Regions from separate parts of the Stenotrophomonas sp. S4 genome, predicted to be linked through region 1. Evidence: riboswitches for the same ligand, from Rfam matches in the RefSeq annotation. Region 1 holds a riboswitch; the other holds the start of a gene.
What was found. Region 1 has a riboswitch for thiamine pyrophosphate ahead of thiC (phosphomethylpyrimidine synthase ThiC). Riboswitches for the same ligand answer to the same signal wherever they lie in the genome.
Positions count from the first base shown of each region.

Region 1 (5,492 bases):
CACGTAGCAGAGCATCGCCGTGCCGAACCAGCCGATCATCGCCGCACCGATCGCGCTGGTGATGTGGTCGTAGCCCGGTGCGATATCGGTGGTCAGCGGCCCCAGCGTATAGAACGGTGCTTCGCCACACTCGCGCAACTGCTTTTCCATGTTCTCCTTGATCAGCTGCATCGGCACGTGGCCGGGGCCTTCGATCATGGTCTGCACATCATGCTTCCAGGCGATCTTCGTCAGCTCACCCAGCGTCTCCAGCTCACCGAACTGCGCCGCGTCGTTGGCATCGGCGATGCAGCCCGGGCGCAGGCCGTCACCCAGCGAGAAGGTCACGTCGTAGGCCTTCATGATCTCGCAGATCTCTTCGAAGTGCGTGTAGAGGAAATTCTCCTTGTGGTGCGCCAGGCACCACTTGGCCATGATCGAGCCACCGCGGCTGACGATGCCGGTGACCCGCTTGGCGGTGAGCGGCACATAGCGCAGCAGCACGCCGGCGTGGATGGTGAAGTAGTCCACGCCCTGTTCGGCCTGCTCGATCAGCGTGTCGCGGAAGATCTCCCAGGTGAGTGCTTCGGCACGGCCATCGACCTTCTCCAGCGCCTGGTAGATCGGCACGGTACCGATCGCCACCGGCGAATTGCGGATGATCCACTCGCGGGTTTCGTGGATGTGCTTGCCGGTGGACAGGTCCATCACCGTGTCACCGCCCCAGCGGATCGCCCACACCAGTTTCTCCACTTCCTCGGCAATGCCCGAGGACACGGCGCTGTTGCCGATGTTGGCATTGATCTTGGTCAGGAAATTTCGGCCGATGATCATCGGCTCGCTTTCCGGATGGTTGATGTTGTTGGGCAGCACCGCGCGGCCGCGCGCGATTTCATCGCGCACGAACTCCGGTGTGATGATCTTCTGGATCGAAGCCCCAAATGCCTCGCCCGGGTGCTGCTGCAACAGGCCGGCATCACGGATCGCTTCCATCCGCTGGTTCTCGCGGATGGCGACGAATTCCATTTCCGGCGTGATGATGCCGCGGCGCGCGTAGTGCATCTGGGTGACGTTGGCGCCTGTACGTGCACGGCGCGGCAGGCTGCGCGCAGGGAAACGCACGGCATCGAGCTTCGGATCATGCTCGCGGTCGCGGCCGAACGACGAACTCAGGCCGTCGAGTTGTTCGGTATCGCCGCGCTCCTCCACCCAGCCACGACGCAGCGCCGGCAGGCCCGCCGACAGATCGATACGCACATCCGGATCGGTGTAGGGGCCCGACGTATCGTAGACCGTGACCGGTGCATTCTCTTCGCCGCCGAACAACGTCGGCGTGCGGGTCAACGCGATCTCGCGCATCGGCACCTGCAGATCCGGACGCGAACCGGGTACGTGGATCTTGCGCGAACCGGGAATCGGCCGGGTCACGGATTCGGAGAGTTGCTGGGCCTGTTGCTGCAGGGCGGAGAGCTGTGCGTTCATCGGGCATCGTCCAGGAAGGTCAGGGACGAAGCGGCGGCGCACTGCGCCCGCGCGCGGACGGTCCTTGGGCGGAGTCCGGGCACGGCTGCACTGCAAAGCTTCCCTACGCCGGTATGAGCCGGATCAGGTTCCAAGGGACTGTCTCAACCGTGGCCACCTGGCCGCGGTACCCCCGCTTCTTGGCGTGCATTAGAGCATAGAAAGCACTGCAGCTCATGGCGGTTGCAGCCGCGCATCGCGTGGATCCGCAGTTTCTGTATTAACAGAACCGTGACATCGCGTTCAGTAACGTGCACGTCCGTCGCGTTCCAGCGACCGATGCTTCCTTCGCCGCCTTCGCGGCCCCTGCCCGGTTCGCGATGCATGCCACCGGCCCTTCGCTGCAAGCTCTGCTCGCTCCCCTCAATCCCTTGATCGGAGAAGCTCCTTCATGGTGTTTCGCGTTTCCATCGCACTGGTTCTGCTGCTGGTGCTGCTTGCCGGTATTGCACCGGGCCCCTTCAATGCCGTGGTGCAGTCGATGCTGGCAGAAGTCATCCGCAGCGTCGGCTGGCTGTACCTGCTGGTGGTGTTCCTGGCCCTGGTGTTCCTGATGTACCTGGCCTTCGGCCGCTTCGGCAACCTGCGCATCGGTGGCGAAGACGCCGAGCCCGAGTTCTCGCGGGCCAGCTGGATGTCGATGCTGTTCGCCGCCGGCATGGGCATCGGCCTGGTGTTCTGGGGCGCCGCCGAGCCCATCTCGCACTTCAGCAAGCCACCGGAAGGGCTTGCTCCGCAGAGCCTGGATGCGGCACGCGCCTCGATGCGCTATGCATTCTTCCACTGGGGCCTGCATCCGTGGGCCATCTACGCGCTGATCGGCCTGGCGATGGCCTGGTTCCAGTTCAACCGCAACGGCCGCGGCCTGGTCAGCGACATGCTGCAGCCGATCATCGGCCGCCACCATCGTGGATGGATCGGGCGCGTGGTCAACATCGCTGCAGTGGTCGCCACGGCGATCGGTGTCGCGACTACGCTGGGCTTCGGCACCATCCAGATCGCCGCCGGCATCGAGCGCGCGTTCGGCGTGCAGGCGACCGTCGCAGTGCAGATGACCATCATTGCGGTCGCCTTCGTGCTGTACATGGCATCCACCGCCAGTGGCGTGGAGCGAGGTGTGAAGTGGCTGTCCAACTTCAACCTGGCATTGGCTGCCCTGCTGGCAGCCATCCTGCTGGTGCTGGGGCCGACCGGCTTCATCTTCGATACGTTCACCACCACGCTGGGCTCCTACCTCAACCAGCTGGTGACGATGAGCCTGCGCATGTCACCGTTCTCCGGCAGCACCTGGGTGGCGGACTGGACGATCTTCTACTGGGCCTGGTGGATCTCGTGGGCACCGTTCGTGGGGTCGTTCATCGCACGCATCTCGCGCGGCCGCAGCGTGCGCGAGTTCGTTATCGGCGTAGTGCTCGCGCCGACTCTGCTGGGCTTCTTCTGGTTCGCGGTATTCGGTGGCACCGCGCTGTGGGCGCAGATCTTCGGCCATGCCGACCTGGTGCAGGCGCTGGGCAATGGCTACGAGACAGTGCTGTTCACGCTGTTCGACAGCATGCCGCTGCCGCTGCTGCTGTCGTGCATCGCACTGGTACTGCTGATGATCTTCTTCGTGACCTCGGCCGACTCGGCGGTGCTGGTGCTGGCCAGCATGTCCACTGACGAAGCAGGCGATCCTCCGTTGAAGCGCAAGCTGGCCTGGGGCATCGCGGTGGCGTTGATCGCAGCGGCGTTGCTGCTGGCCGGTGGCCTGGATGCACTGCAGGGCATGATCACGATTGCGGCGTTGCCATTCGCGCTGCTGATGGTGCTGGTAATGGTGTCGCTGTACCGGGTGCTGGACCAGGAGTACACGCGTGAGCGGCGGCAGGCGCAGCGCCAGCGGCACATGATCGATGCGTGGATCGCACGCGAGATGGCGGCGCAGGAAGAGACGCAGGCGGAGGCCGCACGCGCGCAGGATTCGGATTGAGAGTGTTTTGCAGCCTGCGGCTGCACCGCTTCTTTCAGGCAAGTGCAAGTGCAGGAGCCAAAGCGGCTCTGGGTTTCTGCTGGTTGGGCGGGGCGGTGTGGGTTGGCAGGACACGCCGTAAACCCGTCCCTGGGGGCTCGATGGCGCCATCCATGGCGCCAACGGTCCTGCCAGCCCACACCGACCCACCCCCGACAGTTTCCGTGTGACGGTGGGTTTTCCACGCCATGCGTGGATGAGGTGTATCGGAAAACAGGAAGGGGTCGGATCCGTTTTCCTTTGGAAAACGGATCCGACCCCAACTCACAGCACGCGGCTGTTGCTGTTGCTCTTGCTGTTGCTGTTGATCTTCTTCTTTCTCTTCCTGCGGTGATGGCCACGGAAACGGTCAGGGGCCGGGCGGGTGGGCTGGGCGGGGGTGTCCGCGGCATGGATGCCGCGGCCAAGCCTCCAGGGACGGATTCACGGCGTCCCCCGACCAGCCCACCCGCCCGGCCAAGCCAAGCATCGCTGAATCACCACCGCAGAGGGGGCTGCGCCCGTTGGCCGGAAAACCTCAATACCCCGCCGCCTGCCCATCCTTGCGGCTCTCCGAAGCACCGTAGTAAACCCCGGTCTCGGGATCACGCATGATCGCCTGGTATCCGCCATAAGGACCATCGGCGAACACGATGCGATGTCCCTTGCGCATCAACGCACGCACCGTTTCATACGGGAAGCCGGTTTCCAGATTCACCTCACCACCGTCGGTCATCGCCGTGGCCTGCCCGGTCGGTTCGGTCGAGCCCTCATGCTGGATGCGCGGTGCATCACCGGCCTCCTGCAGGTTCATGCCGAAGTCCACCAGGTTCATCACGATCTGCGCGTGGCCCTGCGGCTGCATCGCGCCGCCCATCACGCCGAAGCTGGCGTACGGCTTGCCGCTCTTGGTGATGAACGCCGGGATGATCGTCTGGAACGGCCGCTTGCCCGGTGCATAGCCGTTGGGATGATTCTTCTGCAGCACGAACATCTCGCCACGGTCCTGCAGGATGAAGCCCAGCCCCGGCGGCGCCATGCCGCTGCCCATGCCGCGGTAATTGGACTGGATCAGCGACACCATCATGCCGTCGGCGTCGGCCACGGTCATGTAGATGGTGTCGCCCTCTTCCAGCTGCTTCGGCGTGCCCGGCTGCACTTCCTTCAGCGCCTTGTCCATCGAGATCAGCGCGCGGCGCTGTGCGGCGTACTCCTTGGAGATCAGCTTCTGCACCGGCGCCGGCTGGAACGCCATGTCGGCGTAGAAGCGCGCACGGTCGGCGAAGGCAAGCTTCTTCGCTTCGACGAACAGGTGCACGTGTTCCGGTGATCCGAACGGGATCTTCGAGAAGTCGTAGCCTTCCAGCACGTTGAGGATCTGCAGCGCAGCGATGCCCTGGCTGTTCGGCGGCAACTCCCACACGTCGTAGCCACGGTAATTGCTGCTGACCGGTTCGACCCACTCACCGTGGTGGTCGGCCATGTCCTGGTAGCTCAGGTAGCCACCGTTGGCCTTGAAGTAGTCGCCGATGGTGCGGGCGATATCGCCCTTGTAGAAGGCATCGCGGCCGCCGTCGGCGATCTTCTGCAGCGTGCTGGCCAGATTCGGGTTTTTCCACATCTCGCCCTTGCGCGGGGCGTGGCCGTTGATCGTGAACTGTTCCTTGAAACCCGGGTACTGCGACAGCTTGGGCACCGAGCGGTCCCAGTAGTAGGCGATCACCTCGGCTACCGGATGGCCCTCGCGGGCGTAGCGGATCGCCGGCGCCAGGTTGTCGGCCATCGGCTTGCGGCCGAAGCGGTCGTGCAGCGCGAACCAGCCATCGACTGCGCCGGGCACGGAGACCGGCAGCGGGCCGGTCGCCGGGATGTCCTTCAGACCACGGCGCTGGAACTCGGCCAGGGTGAGCGACTTCGGCGAACGGCCCGAGCCGTTGTAGCCATAGAGCTTCTGCGTCTTCGGATCCCAGACGATGGCGAACAGGTCGCCGCCGATGCCGTTGCC
Region 1 covers NZ_CM196188.1:3,909,151-3,914,642, forward strand. Annotated here, with positions in the region: gene thiC (phosphomethylpyrimidine synthase ThiC) at 1-1,461, opposite strand, end outside; TPP riboswitch at 1,544-1,645, opposite strand; gene ACUZUJ_RS18230 (BCCT family transporter) at 1,892-3,469, shown strand; gene ggt (gamma-glutamyltransferase) at 4,026-5,492, opposite strand, start outside.

Region 2 (5,492 bases), 1.1 Mb from region 1:
GCTCCATGCGCGCAGGCCGAACACGGCCAGGCCGAGGAAGAATACGTACAGCGCGGCGGTCACGTGCAGCGACTTGAACAGGTACGCACCCACGTACACCACGTCCACTGCGATCCACACCCACCAGCAGGCCACGTGGCGACGTGCCTGCCACCATTGCCCGACCAGGCTCAGACCGGTCAGCATCGCATCCAACCACGGCAGGGCAGCGTCGGTGAAGCTGTGCATGGCCGCGCCCAGCGCCACGCCACCGCACACGCCGATGGCCAGATCGCGCAGCAGCTTGCCGCGCGCCAATGGCACGATGCGGATGCTGCCCTCATCGGCGGCATGCTGCCGCCAGTTGATCCAGCCATAGACCAGGAAGCCGCCGAAGATCACCTGCAACAGCGTGTCCGAGTACAGCTTGGCCTCGGCGAACACCAGCCCGTACAGCGTCACCGACAGCAGGCCCACTGGCCATGCAGACAACCGGCGCCGGGCCATCAGCCAGACGCCGAGGATGCTGCACAGCGCGGCGGTCCACTCGAGCATCACGCCGCTCACAGCGCGAACGTCACCGACAGGCGGGCCTGTCGCGGTGCGCCGGGGAACAGGTAGTAATCACCGCCGCTGCTGCCGGTGTCGCGCCAGTAGAAGCGGTTGAACAGGTTGTCCACCGACAGGTTCCAGGTCACCGCGCGTTCGTGCAGGCGATGCTGGAAGCGCAGGCCGGCATCGAACACCGAGTAGTCCGGTGCGCGCACGCCACCGTCGGCGCGTGCCACATTGGCACTGGCATAGCGCCAGCCGCCGGTCACGTCCAGGCCCTGCACGAACGGCAGCGCGTAGGCCACATGCACGCTGGCGCGCACCTTCGGCACGTTCACCAGCTGATGGCCTTCATAGGCCGGGGTGCCGGTGTCGCGCGCGCGCGCCTGCAGCACGCTGGCGCTGGCCACGATCTGCAGCGCGTCGGTCAGCTGCCCGTTGGCGGTCAGCTCCAGGCCGGTGTGGGTCTGCGTGCCTTCCTCGACGAAGGTGTAGCCGACGTCGCTGCTGTCCGGCTTGGCGTACTGGTACGGCTGCGAGATGCGGAACACGGCCGCACCCAGCGTCAGCGCCTCCACCGGCACGTACTTCACGCCCACTTCCAGCTGCCGCGATTGCACCGACGGCAGGAAGGTGTCGGCGTTGCTGGTCCAGAACGGCGCTTCCTGGCCCAGCGAAATGCCGCGCACATAGCTGGCGTAGGCGTTGAGCTGGTCGGTGGCCTTCCACACCACGGCGGTCTGCGGCAGGAAGCGCGACAGGCGGCTGTGCCGCTGTGGGATGCCCCGCTTGTCGTAGGCGCGTTCGTCCAGGCGCACGAAGCGGCCACCGGCCAGCCACTGCCAGTCATCACCGAAGCTCATGCGGTCCAGTGCGAAGAACGCGGTCTGGCCGCTGTCCAGGCGCCGTGCGGAGGGGCCCGGCATCTTCGGCGACGGCTGGAACACCGGCACCTGTGCGTCGTGGATGTTGCTGGTGCCGACGTACTCGTTGACGCTCGGACGCTTGTCCACGGTGCGGCGGAAGTAGTCGGCACCGAGGGTCAGCTGGTGGCCGACGTTGCCGGTCTCGAAGCGGCCGCGCAGCTCGGCACGGGCCTGCTGGTTGCGGCGCGTGTCGTCCGGGCTGCGGTAGTCGTAGACGTCGTAGTCGCCGTTGGGTGCGAAGTAGTTGCCCGGCACGCTGCCGTCGGCGCACTGCGCGGCGTAGTAGCAACCGTAGGCGAAGGCGACGTTGTCATCGATCACCGAGCGGCTGTGGCCGACCGAGACGCGCGATTGCCAGGCATCGTTGAAGTCGTAGGTGTGCAGCGCGGTGATGTTGGTGCTGGCGATATCCACCGGGCGCTGCCACGGCTGGTAGCCGAGCAGGTGCTCGCGGTCGACGCCGCGCGGCAGGTCACGCGCGCCCAGCAGCTGGTAGCCGGACACCGAGCGCTGCGAGCTGGTCTGGTAGTTGGCATCCACTTCCAGCTTGCCGCGCTCGCCGATCAGCCAGTCGGCGGCCAGCGAGTAGAAGTTGCGGCGGCCATCGGCGTGCTCGACGTAGGAATTGCTGGAATCCCATGCGGCATTCAGGCGCAGGCCGAAGCGCGGGGTGATCCAGTGGCCGACATCGACGGCGACGTAGCGCGAGCCTTCCGAATCGGTGCCGAGCGTGGCGGTGCGCACTTCCGCCGGGCGCTTGCCGATGTAGTTGATGATCCCGCCCGGCGCCATCACGCCTGCCGCCAGGCCGGCTTCACCCTTGAGGATCTCCACCGACTGCACGTTCTCCAGCGCCAGGCGTTGCTCGCCGGCGATGGACAGCCCGTTGAAGCGGTAGCCGGTGGCGGCGTCCAGCGCGAAGCCGCGGATGGCGATGTTCTGGTAGTAGCCCACCGGTGCATAGGCATCCCCCAGCGAGGCATCGTTGCTGGCCAGCTCGGACAGCGAACGCACCTGGCGGCGGTCGAGGTAATCGCGCTCGAGCACGTTCACCGAGGCCGGCGTGTCCTTCCAGCTTCCACCACCGAAGGCGTTCACGCGAGAGGTATCGGCCTTCGGTTTGCCAGCCTCCACGCGCACCGCCGCCAGTTCGGTCGGCGAACGATCGGCGCCGGTGGCAGCCGCATCGGGAGCAGCGTCAGCCTCGCTGGCATGCAGCGGCAGCGCGGCGCAGAGGGCGAGGGAGAGCAGGGTGGGGCGCAGGCAGCGGTTCATTCGGTTCGTCTTCGGACAACAAGGGAGACGAAGCGACGGCGCGCAGGTGCACCGGCCCATGACGGGGGTGTGGCTGCGGCTCAAAGCTCCCTACGCCGGTGCAAACCGGATCAGGTTCCAAGGGACTCTCTCAGCCTGGCAGATCCAGGCACCCCCGCTTCAGGTGACCATTTCACTACAAATGGTACGGATTTGCGAGCCGGTGCCCTTCAGGCGGCGGGGCGGTGCGGCGTCAGATCCCTTTCCGAAGGAAGGGGATCTGACCCCGACGGTGTACCAACCGGGTCACGCCGCCGCGTGCAGGGCCTGCAGTAGCGCCTGCCCTGGCCCGGTGCGGAACCATGCCGGGTGCCCCAGCATGAAGGGCTGCCAGGCCACGTCGGCATTCGCGGTCGAGCCGGTGATGCCTTCGAAGTACTCCACTTCGGACAGTGCGAAGTCGAAATGCACCATCGGCAGCAGGTCGGCCAGCAGATGCACGCGTGCTGCCGACAAGGGCAGCACCTCACGGTAGCCGTCGAGCAACGCCAGTGCAATGTCGATGCGCACCGCCTCCATCCCGCGCTCCAGTTCCAGCCACGCCACTGCGTTGCGCTCGATCGCGGTGGCGAGGTCGAACAAGGCGCTGGTGGGTGAAGCCAGGCCGAAATCCAGCACGGTGCTGACCTGCCCGTCGCGCCACAGCAGGTTGGAAACATGCCAATCGTTGTGCGCCCACAGCCGTGGCTCGTCGCGCAGGCGCTCGGCGAGCCCGGCGTGCCACGGCAGCACGTCGCGCTGCAGCTGCGCTTCCCATGGAATGCGCGCGAGATAGCGGGCCAGCCCGGGGCGCGCGTGCAGCTCCGCCTTGATCGCTGCGATCGGATCGTCGGCACGGATCAGATCATCGCGCGCGACCAGCAGATGGGTGCTGCGCTGGGGCGCGTGGTAGCTGGCGGCGGCACGGTGCAGCTGGGCCAGCATGCGGCCCGCCTCGCGGGCCTCTGCGACATCGGTCAGCAACGACCACGACACCGCGTCGCGGTACAGGTCTTCGCCCACGCCGACATCGTGCAGTTCAAACGTCCATTCGCCGTGTTCGATCGCGGTGCGGCCATCGGTGGCCGGCAGCACCTGCACCACCGGTACGCCGGCGGCGGCGAGATGGGCGATGAAATGGTGTTCTTCTTCCAGGCAGGCCGCGCTGCGCACACTGTGGTGGTGGCGCTTGATGAACACCTCGCCGCGCGTGCCGTCGACAATGGCGGCGGCCGACAGCGGCCGCGGGCTGTGCCAGCGCGGTTGGCTGTGCCCGCCCAGCTGCGGGAAACGCGCACTCAGCCACGCAATGTCCGCCGCGCTGATCGGCGGCCAGTCGGCGGCGACCTCATCGTTGTTGAGGCCCTGCACGCGGTGGGAGGAAGACGTCATGCCGCAGTCCGATCGGGAAAGTCACATCCAAGGCTGCGCATTCAACGCCATGCGCGTGGCCAACGCAAACGGGCGGGTCATCGACCCGCCCGTCTCCGCGTCATCGGTGTGTCGGCGCTGCTTACCAGCCGCGATGGCGGCCGCGGTCGTTGTAGTAGCGGTTGTCGTAGTAGCGCTCACGCTGCCAGCGGCGGTCATCGCCACGGTCGTAATAGCCGCTGCGGTAGTAGCCACGGTCGTAACGGCGATCGTAGCGATTGTCGTAGTAGCGGTTGTCGTAATAGCGACGGTCGCGGCGGTCGGACGTGGTCAGGTTGCCGATCGCGCCGCCGGCCACGGCACCGCCGACGGTGGCCGCAGGGTCGCCGTTGGAGAGCAGGTTGCCGGCCACGCCACCGACCACGGCGCCGACCAGGGTGCGCTTGTCCTTCCTCGACATCGCGCTGGCATCGCTGACCACGGCGACACCGGCCACCAGTGCCAGGGCCATCGCCAGACCACGGAAGCTGAGTGCGGAAGTACTGAGCATGTTCGTTCTCCTGTGAGGTGCATGCCACGCTGGGCAGGGAGGGCGCGGGGCGCCCCGGCTGCCGTGGTGTCCACGCTGGCGTTCCAACATTGCCGGAACATTGCCTGGCCTACCGGGCGGCTTGCGCATTCATCTAGCGGCAGGCGGCATGAAGCAAGGCTGAAAGCGGCCTTGGCCGCTCAGCTGGCAGAAAGGGAAAGGGCCGCGCATGGCGCGGCCCCTCCCGGTCTGCAAGGCGCTGCGGGCTCAGATGCCCATGGCCTTCTGTGCCTGGCGGGTCTGTTCCTGCTGCGCGTCCTGCTGCTGGTGCAGCACGTTCGGCGCGCCGTGCACCGCGCCGCTGCTGAGCGCCATGCTCTGTTCGCTGGCGGTGCGGGTTTCCACCGCAACGCGGCTGGCCGCCGGGTCACCGATCGTGCCCTGCACGGCGAACAGGCGCTCACCGTTCGGGCTGGGCACCACCGCGTCGATGCGCTGCAGGCCGGCGGCATGCGCCTCCCTGGTCAACGCCGCTGCGGCGCTTTCCAGCGCGTGGCGGTCCTTGAAGGTGCCCGCCGGCATCCGCTCCAGGCCTTCGGTGGCCTGCAGGTACATCGGATTGCGCGGGTGTCGCTCGTCGTTCAGCAGCGGGCGCTCGCGGGCCTCCTTGATCGCATCCAGCGTCTTCGCACCGACGATGCCGTCGGCGACCAGCCCGTTGTCCTTCTGCAGCTGGCGCACCGCCGCTTCGGTATTGCGGCCGAAGCGGCCGTCCTCGACCAGCGGCTTGCCGTCGGCCCCGGCATAGCCGAGGTGGCCCAGCTGCTCCTGCACCTTGCGTA
Region 2 covers NZ_CM196188.1:193,407-198,898, forward strand. Annotated here, with positions in the region: gene pnuC (nicotinamide riboside transporter PnuC) at 1-534, opposite strand, end outside; gene ACUZUJ_RS00810 (TonB-dependent receptor) at 543-2,732, opposite strand; TPP riboswitch at 2,803-2,898, opposite strand; gene ACUZUJ_RS00815 (phosphotransferase enzyme family protein) at 3,018-4,142, opposite strand; gene ACUZUJ_RS00820 (glycine zipper 2TM domain-containing protein) at 4,264-4,671, opposite strand; gene ACUZUJ_RS00825 (peptidoglycan-binding protein) at 4,918-5,492, opposite strand, start outside.
Region 2: another riboswitch for thiamine pyrophosphate. It lies ahead of ACUZUJ_RS00810 (TonB-dependent receptor); the one in region 1 lies ahead of thiC (phosphomethylpyrimidine synthase ThiC).